One region of the Bradyrhizobium sp. UFLA05-89 genome, then DNA from elsewhere that is predicted to be linked to it. Evidence: riboswitches for the same ligand, from Rfam matches in the RefSeq annotation. Region 1 holds a riboswitch; each other region holds the start of a gene.

Region 1 (5,213 bases):
AGCGGACACCTCCGATGTACCGAGGTGGATGGCGAGGATCTCTTCAGGAGTCTCCCGAACCTCGATCCGCTGCTCCCCACTGCCGACGAACTCCAGCATCGTCTTGTCGCCATCGCGCCACATCCCGCCGATTAACGAGAAATTGACGTGATAGGGCTTGCCGCCGCCAAAACGGGTGCATTTGATCCAGAAGCGCATCGGCAGTCTCCGTGCAGGAACGGGAGGTAAGGCTACGTCGGCATCAAGACGCCTTGCGCAATTCGCGTGCGGCGGCGACCATGTTGACGAGTGCAGGTCGAACTTCTTCCCATTTGCGGGTCTTCAGGCCGCAATCGGGATTGATCCAGAGCTGCGAGTCCGACAGTCGCTTCCGGGCCAGCGTGATGAGATCCCGCATCTCGCTGGTCTCGGGGACGCGCGGCGAGTGGATATCGTAGACGCCCGGGCCGATGTCGTTCGGATATTTGAAGCTGGTGAAAGCATCGAGCAGCTCCATCTTCGAGCGCGACGTCTCGATCGAGATGACGTCGGCGTCCATGGCCGCAATCGCGTCGATGATGGCGTTGAACTCCGAATAGCACATGTGGGTGTGGATCTGCGTGGCGTCTGCGACGCCGGTCGAGCAGATGCGGAAGCTCTCCACGGCCCAGTCGAGATAGGTGTTCCACTCGGAATGACGCAGCGGCAGACCCTCCCGAAGCGCGGCTTCATCGATCTGGATCATGGTCGCTCCGGCCTGTTCGAGGTCGGTAACCTCGTCGCGGATCGCGAGCGCGATCTGCCGGCAGGTGTCGCTCCGCGGAAGATCGTCGCGCACGAATGACCAGTTCAGGATCGTCACCGGCCCGGTGAGCATCGCCTTCATCGGCTTCTTCGTCAGCGACTGCGAATAGCGCCACCAGTCGACCGTCATTGTCCGCGAGACATCGCCGAACAGGATCGGCGGGCGGACGTAGCGGGAGCCGTAGGACTGCACCCAGCCATACCGGGTGAAGACGAAGCCGGAGAGCTGCTCGCCAAAATACTGCACCATGTCGTTGCGTTCGAACTCGCCATGGACGAGCACGTCGAGCCCGATCTCCTCCTGCCAGCGCACCGTGCGGGCGGTTTCCTCCTTGAGGAACTGCTCGTACTGTGCGTCGGTCAGCTTGCCTTGGCATGCGCGGCGCGGGCATTGCGCACGTCCGCGGTCTGCGGGAACGAGCCGATCGTCGTCGTCGGGAAGGCCGGAAGGCCAAAGCGCTTGCGTTGGATCTCCGCGCGGCTCGCAAAAGCGCTGGTACGACGGCGCATGGCGTCGTCGATCGCCGCCATGCGTTTGGCGACCGCCGCGTCGTGGATCTTGGGTGAGATCTGGCGGGCTTTCGCGGCCTTGTCCGAAGCGGCGAGGGCATCGGCGACGCTGTCATCGCCTGCGAGGGCCCTCGCTAGCGTGGACAGCTCCGCGATCTTCTGCACCGAGAAGGCAAGCCAGCTCTTGACGTCGGGATCGAGGCCGGTCTCAAGCTCGAGATCGATCGGCGTATGCAGCAGCGAACAGGACGGCGCGATCTGCACGCGGCCGGCGCCGAGCCTGGCAATGATCGGCTTGTAGCGGTCGATCAGCGCCGACAGGTTGGAGCGCCAGACGTTACGGCCGTCGATGACACCGAGCGAGATCACGAGGTCGGCGCGGGCGCCGGATTCGACCTGGCTCAGCTGCTGCGGCGCGCGGATCAGGTCGACGTGCAGCCCGGCTACCGGGAGCGCCAGAGCGGTTGCAAGGTTGTCGCCAATCGCGCCGAAATAGGTGGCGAGCATGATCTTGACGTTGGGCACGTCCTTGGCGAAGCGCGCATAGGCGCGCTGGAGTGCGTTCCGCTCGATCTCATTGAGATCGAGCACTAGGCAAGGCTCGTCGATCTGGACCCATTCAGCGCCGCGCTTGGCGAGCTCCTGGAGAACGTCGACATAGACGGGCAGCAGGCCATCGAGCAGCGAGATCGGATCGACCGCCGCGTCATGGCTTTTGCCGAGCTTCAGGAAGGTGACGGGACCGACCAGCACCGGACGGGTCTGATAGCCGAGCGCCTTGGCTTCATCGTACTCCTGGATCACCTTGCGCGAGGAGAGCTTGAAGGTCTGGCCCTTGTGAAATTCCGGAACCATGTAGTGGTAGTTGGTGTCGAACCACTTGGTCATTTCCTGCGCTGTTGCACCATGGCCATGATGGGCGTGACCGCAACTCGCGTCGTGTGCGTCGCCCTGTGATCCGCGTGCCATCGCGAAATAGGTCTTGAGCGAGACCAGGCCGCCCTTCCAGCCGTAGGCATCGGGGATGGCGCCAACCATGACACTGGTGTCGAGCACCTGGTCGTAAAGCGAGAAATCGCTCGACGGGATGATGGTTGCGCCGAGCGATTTCTGGCGTGCCCAGTTGGCAGCACGGAGTCCGGCTGCGGCTTCGAGAAGCTGCTGCTCGCTGATCTTGCCGGCCCAAAAACCTTCGAGCGCGAGCTTGAGTTCGCGGCGTGGCCCGATGCGGGGCGTGCCGAGTGTTGCGACTGGAAGTGAAAGAGAAGTCATAGCTTTAACCCCATTGTGGTGGGGGCAAAAGGCCATGGCGGACGCAGGCAGGGCAGCCGCAGATGCGGCAGCTGCTTGGCGTACCACCGGGACACCCCGCCCGTGGACGATTATGTTGTCGGGGCAGGTCTCCTGGCTCGCGGGTCGTCGCCTGCACCCGGGCCTTCCCGAAGCTTTCGCTTCAGTGACACGATTGGATGCGAGCTCGCCGCTTACAGTTGCGGGGGCAGCGCCGGCATTGCTTCAGTCCGAACGGACCGGGAGCGCACCGGCTTCCCTCTTAGCTCCAGATCAAGCGGGACCCGGAGAACCTCGACGTTTTCGATTATCTGCATCGATGGGGTGCCGTCAACCTCTCGCCGTTCACTTGCGCTGTGGCATACCGGCCGGAACGACCGTTCTTACGATCGATGAATCCAGTGCCTCGTAGTCGTGCAGTCCAATCGTGGCGTAGAGCTCCGCACGCGTCTGCATGCGGTCGACGAGCTTATGCGTGCCACCATCGCGCGAAATCGCAGCATAAAGTTCTGCTTGCGCCTTGTTTGCCACGCGCAACGAGGACACGGGCCAGATCACCATGGCGTAGCCCATCGCCTCGAACTCCGCGGCTGTGAAGAACGGCGTCTTTCCAAACTCGGTCATATTGGCGAGCAGAGGCACGCCGGGCATGCGCTCGGCAAAGGCGCGGAACATCTCGGCAGTGTTGAGCGCTTCGGGGAAGATCGCATCGGCCCCCGCTTCCATGTAAAGCTTGGCGCGGGCGACCGCCCCGTCGAGGCCTTCGCTTGCGGCAGCATCAGTCCTGGCGATGATCACGAGATTGCGACGGGTTTTCGCCGCGGCTGCGACCTTGGCCGCCATGTCATGTGCATCGGCGATCTTCTTGTCGTTCAGATGGCCGCATTTCTTCGGCAGGACCTGGTCTTCGAGATGAAGCGCGGCCGCGCCCGCATCTTCGAACACGCGCGTGGCATGCATGACGTTGAGCGCCTCGCCGTAGCCGGTGTCGGCGTCGACGAGAAGGGGCAGGCCCGATGCGCGGACGATTTGGCGGATGAAGAAGGCGACTTCATCCACGGTGATGATACCGAGATCAGGCAGACCCATCGATGCTGTCATCGCAGCGCCCGAGAGATACAGCCCCTCGAAGCCGGCTGTCTTGGCCTGGAGCGCCGCCATGCCGTTGTGTGCGCCGGGAAGTCTCAGGATGCCTGGCCGCTTCAGCAACGCGCGGAAGCGGAGGCCAGCGGCCTCTTGTGGCAGATCGGCGGCAACGAGATAGGGCATCTGGCAGTTCCTCAGGCGGCGCGGATCGACGAGCGCAATCCGCTGCGTTGTGCGAGCGGCACGAAGATCAGGTTCTCCGGGCCGACATAATTTGCCGACGGCCGGATGATCTTGTTGTCGATGCGCTGCTCGATGACGTGGGCAGCCCACCCCGACGTGCGGGCGATCACGAACAGTGGTGTGAACATCGCGGTCGGCACCCCCATCATGTGATAGGACACTGCACTGAACCAGTCGAGATTTGCGAACATCTTCTTGGTCTCGGCCATCACGGCTTCGATCCGGTCGGCGATCTCGAACATCTTCATCGAGCCTGCCTCGTGCGACAAGCGGCGTGCGACCTCCTTGATCACCTTGTTGCGGGGATCGGCGATCGTATAGACGGGGTGGCCGAACCCGATCACGACCTCCTTGGCGGCGATCCGGCGGCGGATGTCAGCATCGGCCTCGTCCACGTCACCGTAGCGCTTTTGCACCTCGAATGCGACCTCGTTGGCGCCGCCATGCTTCGGCCCGCGCAGCGCGCCGATCGCGCCGGTGATGGCCGAATACATGTCGGCTCCGGTGCCGGCGATCGAGCGGGCGGTGAAGGTCGAGGCATTGAACTCGTGCTCGGCGTAGAGGTTGAGCGAGGTATGCATGGCACGGACATGCGAGTCCGACGGCTTACGGCCGTGCAGAAGATGCAGGAAATGTCCGCCGATCGTGTCGTCGTCGGTCTCGACGTCGACGCGCCGGCCATTCTGGGCGAAGTGGTGCCAGTAGAGCAGCATCGAGCCGAGCGAGGCCATCAGGCGATCCGCGATGTCGCGCGCGCCTGGATGATTGTGATCGGAGGCTTCCGGCAGCACGCAGCCGAGCGTGGAGACGCCGCTGCGCATAACGTCCATCGGATGCGCCGCGGCGGGGAGGGCCTCCAGGGCAGCCTTCACGACGTTCGGCAGGCCGCGCAGGCCCTTCAGCTTGGCCTTGTAGGCGGCAAGCTCAGCCGGCGTCGGCAGGCTGCCGTGCACGAGCAGATGGGCGATCTCCTCGAATTCGCAGGTCTCTGCGACATCGAGGATGTCATAGCCGCGATAGTGCAGATCGTTGCCGGTGCGGCCGACGGTGCAGAGCGCGGTGTTGCCGGCAACGATGCCGGACAGCGCAACCGATTTCTTGGGCGCCGGCTTTGAAGACACTTCGTTCGTCATGATGCCAATCCCTTGATTTACGAAAGCGCTGAGTTAGCCTTAGCGGCCCGACCAATCGAAGATGCCGGTCGATCCCTTAGCGCCGAGCTGCGATGAATCGACGGTGAAGGTGAGCCCGATGAGATCGCCGGCCTTCAGCTCGGGCAGGCGCTCGACCAGGCCGAGCAA
Region 2 (5,213 bases), on a different contig from region 1:
ACAGCGCCGCATTGAGACCGAGGAAACCGCGCGGCATGGTATCGCGACCGTAGGCAGCCTCGAGCTCAGCGGCATCACGGATCATGCCACGGATCTCGTCCTGGAATTCCGCGGTCCACAGATGCGGATTCTCGATCTTGATCTGGTTGATCACGTCGATGCCGAAGTTCAGATGGATGCTCTCGTCCCGCAGGATGTACTGATACTGCTCCGCGATCCCGACCATCTTGTTGCGGCGGCCGAGCGACAGGATCTGCGCGAAACCGGTGTAGAACCACATGCCCTCGAACACGACGTAGAAGGCGACGAGATCACGCAGGAAGGCGCGGTCGCTGTCGGGCGTGCCGGTCTGGAACGACGGATCATCCAGATGCTGGGTGTGCTTGAGAGCCCAGGCCGCCTTGTCGGTGATCGACGGCACCTCGCGGTACATGTTGAACAGCTCACCCTCGTCGAGGCCGAGGCTTTCCACGATGTACTGGAAAGTGTGGGTGTGCACCGCCTCCTCAAAAGCCTGCCGCAGCAGATACTGCCTGCATTCCGGATTGGTCAGATGACGGTAGATCGCCAGAACGATGTTGTTGGCGACCAGCGATTCCGAGGCCGCGAAGAAGCCGAGATTGCGCTTGATCGCGCGCCGCTCGTCCTCGGTCAGGCCGTCCCGCGACTTCCACAGCGCGATGTCAGCCTGCATCGAGACTTCGGTCGGCATCCAGTGATTGTTGCAGCCGGAGAGATATTTCTCCCAGGCCCATTTGTACTTCAGCGGCAGCAGCTGGTTGACGTCGGCGCGGCAGTTGATCATCCGCTTCTCGTCGACCGAGACGCGGCCGCCGGCGCGGTCGATCGACCCCAGGCCGGTCGGATCGACCGGCTCGAGCTTGAGCTGGGTCTGCGGACGCAGCGCCGTGGTGAGGGCTGGCGCGGCCGGAGCCGCCGCCGTGGTTTCAGTATCGGACCAATCAAGCATCGTCATTTCCTCACTGGCACGCTTCGCATTCGGGATCGTTGATCCGGCAGGCCTTGATGCCGTCGAGATCGGGCGCCGCCGCGGCCGGGATCATGATCGGCGCGTGCGAGGCGCCGCCCGATGCCGACACCGCGTTGAGCTTGCCGTCGGTGCCCTTCAGCGTCGATTTTTCGACATGCGTGGCGCTGCGCGAGCGCAGGTAATAGGTCGTCTTCAGGCCGCGCCGCCAGGCCAGCCGGTAAAGCGTATCGAGCTTCTTGCCGGAGGGATTGGCGATGTAGAGGTTGAGCGACTGCGACTGGTCGATCCATTTCTGCCGGCGCGCGGCCGCCTCGATCAGCCAGGCACTGTCGATCTCGAAGGCGGTGGCGTAGAGCGCCTTGAGATCGTCAGGAACGCGGTCGATCTGGCCGACGCTGCCGTCGAAATATTTGAGGTCGGAGACCATCACCTCGTCCCACAGTCCCCTCGCCTTCAGGTCGCGGACCAGGAACTCGTTCACGACCGTAAAGTCGCCGGACATGTTCGATTTGACGAACAGGTTCTGGTAGTTCGGCTCGATCGACTGCGAGACACCGCAGATGTTTGAGATCGTCGCGGTCGGGGCGATCGCCATGACGTTCGAGTTGCGCATGCCGCGGGAGGTGACCTTGTTGCGCAGGTGGTCCCAGTCGAGCGTCGAAGAGCGGTCGGCGTCGAGGCCGCCACGGGCGTCGGCGACGAACTGGATGGAGTCGAGCGGCAAAATGCCCTTCGACCACAGCGAGCCCTCGAAGCTCGGATAACGGCCACGCTCGGCGGCGAGATCCGACGATGCTTCGATGGCGTGGTAAGAGATCGCTTCCATACTGGTGTCGGCGAACGCCACGGCCGCGTCCGACGCGATCGGGATGCGCTGAACCTGAAGCGCCTCCTGGAAGCCCATCAAGCCGAGGCCGACCGGCCGGTGGCGCATGTTGGAGCGGCGCGCCTCCGGGATGGTGTAGAAGTTGATGTCGATGACGTTGTCGAGCATCCGCACCGCTGATGTCACCGTCCGCTTCAGCTTGGCCTGGTCAAGACCATTGGACCCAACATGGGCGAGCATGTTGATGGAGCCGAGATTGCAGACCGCGACCTCGTCGCCCGAGGTGTTCAGGGTGATCTCGGTGCAGAGGTTCGACGAGTGGATCACGCCCATGTGCCGCTGCGGCGAGCGCAAATTGCAGGGATCCTTGAAGGTGATCCAGGGATGACCGGTCTCGAACACCATGGTCAGCATGCGGCGCCACAGATCGGTCGCGCGGACCGTCTTGGACACCCGCATGCCGCCGGCCTTCGCCTTGGCTTCATAAGCCTCGTAAGCCGACTTGAACGCCTCGCCGTAGCGGTCGTGCAAATCGGGCGTCTCGTCCGGCGAGAACAGCGTCCACTCGCCGTCGGCATCGACGCGCTGCATGAACAAGTCCGGCACCCAATTGGCGGTGTTCATGTCGTGGGTGCGGCGGCGGTCGTCGCCGGTGTTCTTCCGCAGATCGAGGAACTCCTCGATGTCGACGTGCCAGGTTTCGAGATAGGCGCAGACCGCGCCCTTGCGCTTGCCGCCTTGGTTGACGGCGATCGCAGTGTCGTTGGCGACCTTCAGGAACGGGATGATGCCCTGGCTCTCGCCGTTGGTGCCCTTGATATGGGCGCCGAGACCGCGCACCGGCGTCCAGTCGTTACCGAGGCCGCCCGAATATTTTGCCAGCAGCGCATTGTCCTTGATCGACTTGAAAATACCGTCGAGGTCGTCGGAGACGGTGGTGAGGAAGCAGGACGAGAGCTGCGGGCGCAGCGTGCCCGAGTTGAACAGCGTCGGAGTCGAGGCCATGAAGTCGAACGACGACAGCAAATCGTAGAACTCGATCGCCTTGGCTTCGCGGTCAATCTCGCGCACCGCCAGGCCCATGGCCACGCGCATGAAGAAGGCCTGCGGCAGCTCGATCCGCTTGCCATGCTCATGCAGGAAGTAGCGGTCGTAGAGCGTCTGGAGGCCGAGGAACTGGAAGTTCAGATCGCGCTCGGGCTTCAGCGCCGCCGCGATCCGACCGAGATCGAAGCGGGCGAGCTCGGGATCGAGCAACTCGGCGGCGATGCCGGTCTTCACATAGGCCGGGAAGTATTCGGCATAGCGCGTCACCATGTCCGCCTGTGAAGCGGATGTCGGCACGCTGTGGACGTAGGACAGCACCTCGCCGCGGAGCTTGTCGAGCAGCAGGCGCGCACTGACATAGGCGTAGTTCGGCTCCTGCTCGACCAGCGTGCGGGCGGCCATGATCGAGGCCAGCGCCAGTTCGTCCTGGCTGATGCCATCGTAGAGATTGCGCGTGGTTTCGGCGAGCACGGGCGCAGCGGAGACACCGTCGAGCCCGGCGCAGGCTTCGCCGACGATCAGCGCGAGGCGCTTGCTGTCGAGACCGACGCGCGAACCGTCGGCAAGCGTAACGTGGAGTGCTGGGGCAGCGACGGGCACGGCCTGATGAGCAGCAGCTTCCTCCGCACGCTGGCGGGTACGTTCATCGCGATACAGCACGTAGGCGCGGGCCACCTTGTGGTGCTCGCTGCGCATCAACGCAAGCTCGACCTGATCCTGGACGTCCTCGATGTGGAAGGTGCGGCCCTCGCCGGCACGACGGTGCAATGCCGCGACCACTTCCGCAGTCAGTTGCTCGACGCTCTCGTGGACGCGGCGTGAAGCGACCGCGGTGTTTCCTTCCACGGCGAGGAAGGCCTTGGTCATCGCGACCGCGATCTTCGCCTGGTCGAACGGGGTGACCTTGCCGTTGCGGCGGATGATCTGCATGGCGGGCTCGCTGGGAACGGCAGCGAGCGACTCTGGACGCAACTGGATGATGGGAGCGGAGACAGTCTCCGCGTGGTGCATATTGGTAGACATCAAGGGCCCCGTGATGCGCGCGTTATGTTTGAGCGGGGCAAGACGAGGACGCTGCAGAAACGCCGGCAACGGAGTGCCGACGGCGCATGCAAGCGACCGCCGGGACACCCCGCCCGTGGACGTTCAGTTGCGTCGCGGCAGGTCTCCTGGCTCGCAGGTCATAGCTTTCTCCCCGTCTTCCCGGCGCGAACAGGCACCAGTGACGATTGTTTGGGAGCAGCTCGCTGCTGACAGTTGCGGGGGCAGCGCCGGAATTCCGCACCTCAGGCGCGGTTCACCGGCTTCCCTCTTAGCCACTAAATCTTGCGATCCAGCGGAACCGTGACACCCATATGTGGTGATATTCGCGGCGAAGTGTCAATGATCGATTAACGCGTCGGCCGGTTTTTGTCTGTGGAATGCGGGAATTTCACAGCTATCCACCGACATCCCGCGATTCGGCGGCTGCGCGCAATCAGTTCCGTTACGGGGTTTTCGCGGGGAATGGGGAATGCCAATTCATCGTGCTTGGCGAATCAGGCGGGAGCAACCGAACGGAGGTCGTCGCGTCGCCGCCTTCGTCGTTCACGTCGAAATCGCGCGTCGCCGCCCAAGCGGATTGAGCAGGCGAACGATCTCGCAGGCTGCAACAAGACCGACCAACCAGGCGGCGCTGCGCAGCCCAATCCGTGTCACTATGGCGAGAGTGAAGGCGCCCTCGCCGCCCAGGAACGGCGTCATGGCGAACAGAGTGAGCTCATAGGCCGCGTAGGCACAAACCAACGTGACCGCCAGAACCACAGCCGTGTGGTTCTGCGGGAGCGCACCGAGAATGGCTGACGAGACAGCGGTAGCGGCGAGCGCCGCTGCCCCGATCGCGAAGCCCCAGGCGATCGTGTTGGCATCGACCGGATAGTGCAGCACGCCAAATCCGATCGCCTGATTGACCAGCCATGCACCCGTGACGACGAGGAGTGCCGGACGCAACCGCAACAACGCGGCTGCAACGACTGCGAAGGCCGCAAACGGAGTCGCGCAGGCAAATACGAAGCTTGCCAGCGCACAGGCCGTCACCAGCAGACCGAAGGCGAACATCGGAGCGTTGCGCGGCTCAACCGGGTGCAAACGAAAGCCGTCAGCGGCGGCGGGCAGAACGTTGAAGGCCATTGGAAAATCTCCTCTCCTGCAATTGTAGCGACATCTGTTGCTGCGGGACAGCCTTTTGGCGGTCAGTGAAGGGCATCCATGGGATTTTCGGGCTCGGCAAGGTCGATCCGGTCATACGCGGCGAGCCATTCGATGATCGTCTGCGACAGCGGTCCGGCCGCGGCCAACTGCCGAAGCGTC
Region 3 (5,213 bases), on a different contig from region 1:
ACTCCAGGATCGTCTTGTCGCCGTCACGCCACATTCCGCCGACCAGCGAGAAGTTGACGTGATACGGCTTGCCGCTGTCGAAGCCGGTACATTTGATCCAGAAGCGCATCGCAAGTCTCCTTGGAGAGGGCCTAAACGATCGAACTCAGGCCGGCATCAGGATGCCTTGCGCAGCTCGCGCGCCGCCGCAACCATGTTGGCGAGCGCTGGGCGAACTTCCTCCCATTTGCGCGTCTTCAGGCCGCAGTCCGGATTGATCCAGAGCTGCGAGTCCGACAGCCGCTTCCGGGCCAGCGTCATGAGATCCTTCATCTCGCTGGTTTCGGGGACGCGCGGCGAGTGGATGTCGTAGACGCCGGGGCCGATGTCGTTCGGGTATTTGAATCCGGTGAACGCATCGAGCAGCTCCATCTTCGAACGCGACGTCTCGATCGAGATAACGTCGGCGTCCATCGCCGCAATCGCGTCGATAATGGCGTTGAACTCCGAGTAGCACATATGAGTGTGGATCTGCGTGGCATCGGCGACGCCCGTCGAACAGATGCGGAAGCTCTCCACCGCCCAATCGAGATAGGTCTTCCACTCGGAATGGCGGAGCGGCAGGCCCTCGCGCAGGGCGGCTTCGTCAATCTGGATCATCGTTGCGCCGGCCTTTTCGAGGTCCGTCACCTCGTCGCGGATCGCGAGCGCGATCTGACGGCAGGCTTCGCTGCGTGGCATATCGTCACGGACGAACGACCAGTTCAGGATCGTCACCGGCCCCGTGAGCATCGCCTTCATCGGCTTCTTGGTCAGCGACTGCGAATAACGCCACCATTCGACCGTCATCGGCTTCGGCCGCGAGACGTCCCCGAACAGGATCGGCGGACGGACGTAGCGGGAGCCGTAGGACTGCACCCAGCCGTATTTGGTGAACACGAAGCCGGAGAGCTGCTCGCCGAAATACTGCACCATGTCGTTGCGCTCGAATTCGCCGTGCACGAGCACGTCGAGACCGATCTCTTCCTGCCAGCGCACGGTGCGGGCGGTTTCCTCACGGAGGAACTGCTCGTACTGCGCATCGGTTAGCTTGCCCTTCGCGTGCGCTGCACGGGCGTTGCGGACGTCAGCGGTTTGTGGGAACGAACCGATCGTGGTGGTCGGGAAGGCGGGCAGTTCGAAGCGCTTGCGCTGAACGGCCGCACGGCTCTCGAAAGCGCTGGTGCGACGACGCATGGCATCGTCGATCGCAGCCATCCGCTTGGCAACGCTCGCATCGTGGATCTTCGGTGACGTCTTGCGTGCGGTTGCCGCAAGGTCGGATGCGGCAAGGGCATCCGCGACACTCTTGTCGCCGGCCAGCGCCTTCGCCACGGTCGCAAGCTCGGCGATCTTCTGGACCGAGAAGGCGAGCCAACTCTTCACGTCCGGATCGAGATCGGTCTCGAGCTCGAGATCGATTGGCGTGTGCAGGAGCGAGCAGGTGGGCGCGATCTGAACACGATCGTTGCCGAACTTTGCGACGGTGGGCTTGAAACGATCGACCAGTGCCGAGAGGTTGGAACGCCAGACGTTGCGGCCGTCGATGACGCCGAGAGAGATCACGAGATCGGCACGGGCGCCCGCCTCGATCTGGGCCAGTTGCTGAGGTGCACGGACGAGATCGACGTGGAGACCGGCGACGGGCAACGCCAAAGCGGTCGCGAGATTGTCGCCTAGCGCGCCGAAATACGTGGCGAGCATGATCTTGATGCCAGGGACTTCCTTTGCGAACTGCGCATAGGCGCGCTGGAGTGCGTTTCGCGCCGCGTCGTCGAGATCAAGCACCAGGCAGGGCTCGTCGATCTGGACCCAATCGGCGCCACGCTGGGCCAATTCCTTGAGAACCTCGACATAAACGGGCACGAGGCCGTCGAGCAGCGAAACCGGATCGAAGCCGGCGTCATGGCTTTTGCCGAGCTTCAGGAAAGTAACGGGACCGACCAGCACCGGGCGTGTCTGATAGCCGAGTGCTTTTGCCTCGTCATACTCCTCGATCGCCTTGCGAGACGAGAGTTTGAATGTCTGGCCCTTACGAAATTCGGGAACCATGTAGTGGTAGTTGGTGTCGAACCACTTGGTCATCTCCTGCGCGGTTGCGCCATGACCGTGATGGGCGTGGCCGCAGCTCGCGTCGTGACCATCGCCTTGCGAGCCGCGCGCCATCGCGAAGTAGGTCTTGAGCGAGACGGCACCGCCGGTCCAGCCGTAAGCCTCCGGAATGGCGCCGACCATCACGCTGGTATCGAGCACCTGGTCGTAGAGCGAGAAGTCGTTCGAAGGAACGATCGTGGCACCGAGCGATTTCTGGCGCGCCCAGTTGGCGGCACGAAGCCCGGCCGCGGTATCAAGAAGCTGTTGCTCGCTGATCTTGCCGGCCCAGAAGCCTTCGAGCGCGAGTTTGAGTTCGCGGCGCGGCCCGATACGGGGCGCGCCGAGCGTTGCAATTGGAAGTGAAAGAGAAGTCATAGCTTTAACCCCATTGTGGTGGGGGCAAAAGGCCATGGCGGACGCTGGCAGGAGTGCCGCGCAGAAGCGGCAGCTGCTTGGCGCACCACCGGGACACCCCGCCCGTGGACGATTATGTTGTCGGGGCAGGTCTCCTGGCTCGCGGGTCATCGCCTGCATCCGGCCTTCCCGAAGCTTTCGCTTCAGTGACACTGATGGATGCGGGCTCACCGCTTACAGTTGCGGGGGCAGCGCCGGCATTGCTTCGGTTCAAGTGAACCAGGAGCGCACCGGCTTCCCTCTTAGCTCCGGATCAAGCGGGACCCGGAGAACCTCGACGGCTTCGATTATCTGCAAGAGAGGGGTGACGTCAACCTCTCGAAGATCACTTCCGCTGTGGCATACCGGCTGGAACGATCGTTTGGACGATCGATGAATCGAGAGCTTCGTAGACTTGTAATCCAATTGTCGCATAGAGTTCCGCACGCGTCTGCATGCGGTCAACGACCTTATGCGTGCCGCCATCACGCGAAATTGCGGCATAGAGGTCTGCCTGGGCCTTGTTGGCCATTCGCAACGACGAAACGGGCCAGATCACCATTGCGTAGCCCATGGCTTCGAACTCAGCGGCCGTGAAAAATGGAGTCTTTCCAAATTCCGTCATGTTGGCGAGGAGCGGCACGCCGGGCATGCGTTGGGCGAAAGTGCGAAACATGTCGGCTGTATTAAGCGCTTCCGGGAAGATCGCGTCTGCGCCTGCCTCCATGTAGAGCTTTGCGCGGGCGACCGCTCCGTCGAGACCTTCGCTTGCGGCCGCATCGGTCCGGGCGATGATCACGAGATCGCGGCGCGCTTTCGATGCAGCCGCGACCTTGGCCGCCATGTCATGCGCGTCGGCGATCTTCTTGTCGTTCAGATGGCCGCATTTCTTCGGCAGGATCTGGTCTTCGAGATGAAGTGCGCCGGCACCGGCGTCCTCGAACACGCGGGTTGCGTGCATGACATTCAATGCCTCGCCGTAGCCGGTGTCGGCGTCGACGAGCAAAGGCAGGCACGATGCGCGGGCGATTTGCCGGATGAAGAAGGCAACTTCATCCACGGTGATGATGCCGAGATCCGGCAGTCCCATCGACGCCGTCATGGCTGCGCCCGACAGATAAAGCCCCTCGAACCCGGCGGCTCTGGCCTGGAGCGCCGCCATGCCGTTATGGGCGCCCGGCAGCTTCAGGATGCCGGGCTGCTTCAACAATGCGCGAAAGCGGTTGCCGGCGGATTCACGAGGTAGATCGGCGGCGATGAGATACGGCATCTCTGATCCTTCAGGCGGCACGAACCGACGGGCGCAGGCCGCTGCGCTGGTCGAGCGGCACGAAAGTCAAATTCTCCGGACCGACATAGTTGGCGGAGGGACGGATGATCTTGTTGTCGATGCGCTGCTCGATGATATGGGCGGCCCATCCAGACGTGCGGGCGATCACGAACAGCGGCGTGAACATCGCGGTCGGCACGCCCATCATGTGGTAGGAGACGGCGCTGAACCAGTCGAGATTGGCGAACATCTTCTTGGTCTCGGCCATCACCGCCTCGATCCGGTTCGCGATCTCGAACATCTTCATTGCGCCTGCATCGCGCGACAGGCGGCGGGCGACCTCCTTGATCACCTTGTTGCGCGGATCGGCGATCGTGTAGACGGGGTGGCCGAATCCGATGACGACCTCCTTGGCCGCAATCCGCCGGCGGATGTCGGCATCGGCTTCCTCGACGTCGGCATAGCGCTTCTGCACCTCAAAGGCGACCTCGTTGGCGCCGCCGTGCTTGGGTCCGCGCAGCGCACCGATGGCGCCGGTGATGGCGGAGTACATGTCTGCGCCAGTGCCGGCGATCGAACGCGCCGTGAAGGTGGACGCGTTGAATTCGTGCTCCGCGTAGAGATTGAGCGAGGTGTGCATGGCGCGGACATGGGAGTCCGACGGCTTGCGCCCGTGCAGAAGGTGCAGGAAGTGACCGCCGATGGTCTGGTCGTCGGTCTCGACGTCAACGCGGCGGCCGTTCTGAGCGAAATGGTGCCAGTAGAGCAGCATCGAGCCGAGCGAAGCCATCAGGCGATCGGCAATGTCGCGCGCGCCCGGATGATTGTGATCGGAGGCCTCCGGCAGCACGCAGCCCAGCGTCGAGACGCCGCTGCGCATGACGTCCATCGGATGCGCCGCGGCCGGCAGCGCCTCTAGCGTCGCTCGCACGGCATTGGGCAGACCGCGCAAGCCCTTCAGCTTGGCTTTGTAGGCGGCGAGCTCGGCCGGCGTCGGCAGGCTGCCGTGCACGAGAAGATAGGCGATCTCCTCGAACTCGCAGGTTTCCGCGACGTCGAGAATGTCATAGCCGCGATAATGCAAATCGTTGCCGGTACGGCCGACGGTGCAGAGCGCCGTGTTGCCGGCGACGATGCCTGATAGTGCGACCGACTTCTTGGGCGTCGGCTTTGAAGGAGCTTCATTCGTCATGATGGCAATCCCCGAAATTGCGTGAGAGCTGTGTTGAGGGCGCTAGCAGCCGGACCAGTCGAAGATGCCGCTCGATCCTTTCGGGCCGAGTTGCGAGGCATCGACGGTGAACGTGAGTCCGACGAGGTCGACTGCTTTCAGCTCCGGCAGGCGCTCGACGAGGCCAAGGAAGCGCTCCTGCTCCTGCGGTGCGATGACGCCATCGGCGAGACTGCGGAACTTCGTGACATATTGCGGCCGGGCAAA

The links. Region 1 has a riboswitch for cobalamin ahead of metE (5-methyltetrahydropteroyltriglutamate--homocysteine S-methyltransferase). Riboswitches for the same ligand answer to the same signal wherever they lie in the genome.
Region 2: linked by a shared signal. The riboswitch ahead of SO139_RS10055 (ribonucleoside-diphosphate reductase subunit alpha) and the one ahead of metE (5-methyltetrahydropteroyltriglutamate--homocysteine S-methyltransferase) in region 1 are both predicted to bind cobalamin.
Region 3: linked by a shared signal. The riboswitch ahead of metE (5-methyltetrahydropteroyltriglutamate--homocysteine S-methyltransferase) and the one ahead of metE (5-methyltetrahydropteroyltriglutamate--homocysteine S-methyltransferase) in region 1 are both predicted to bind cobalamin.

Annotation. Positions count from the first base shown of each region.
Region 1 covers NZ_JBANBA010000044.1:909-6,121, forward strand. Annotated here, with positions in the region: gene SO139_RS22590 (Rieske 2Fe-2S domain-containing protein) at 1-80, opposite strand, end outside; gene SO139_RS22595 (hypothetical protein) at 1-198, opposite strand, end outside; partial or broken gene metE (5-methyltetrahydropteroyltriglutamate--homocysteine S-methyltransferase) at 242-2,565, opposite strand; cobalamin riboswitch at 2,671-2,895, opposite strand; gene prpB (methylisocitrate lyase) at 2,929-3,852, opposite strand; gene prpC (bifunctional 2-methylcitrate synthase/citrate synthase) at 3,864-5,045, opposite strand; gene SO139_RS22615 (MmgE/PrpD family protein) at 5,085-5,213, opposite strand, start outside.
Region 2 covers NZ_JBANBA010000014.1:10,014-15,226, forward strand. Annotated here, with positions in the region: gene SO139_RS10050 (ribonucleotide-diphosphate reductase subunit beta) at 1-970, opposite strand, end outside; gene SO139_RS10055 (ribonucleoside-diphosphate reductase subunit alpha) at 981-3,887, opposite strand; cobalamin riboswitch at 4,007-4,226, opposite strand; gene SO139_RS10060 (hypothetical protein) at 4,452-5,033, opposite strand; gene SO139_RS10065 (DUF6925 family protein) at 5,096-5,213, opposite strand, start outside.
Region 3 covers NZ_JBANBA010000014.1:22,641-27,853, reverse strand. Annotated here, with positions in the region: gene SO139_RS10110 (hypothetical protein) at 1-109, opposite strand, end outside; gene metE (5-methyltetrahydropteroyltriglutamate--homocysteine S-methyltransferase) at 157-2,487, opposite strand; cobalamin riboswitch at 2,595-2,818, opposite strand; gene prpB (methylisocitrate lyase) at 2,852-3,775, opposite strand; gene prpC (bifunctional 2-methylcitrate synthase/citrate synthase) at 3,786-4,967, opposite strand; gene SO139_RS10090 (MmgE/PrpD family protein) at 5,010-5,213, opposite strand, start outside.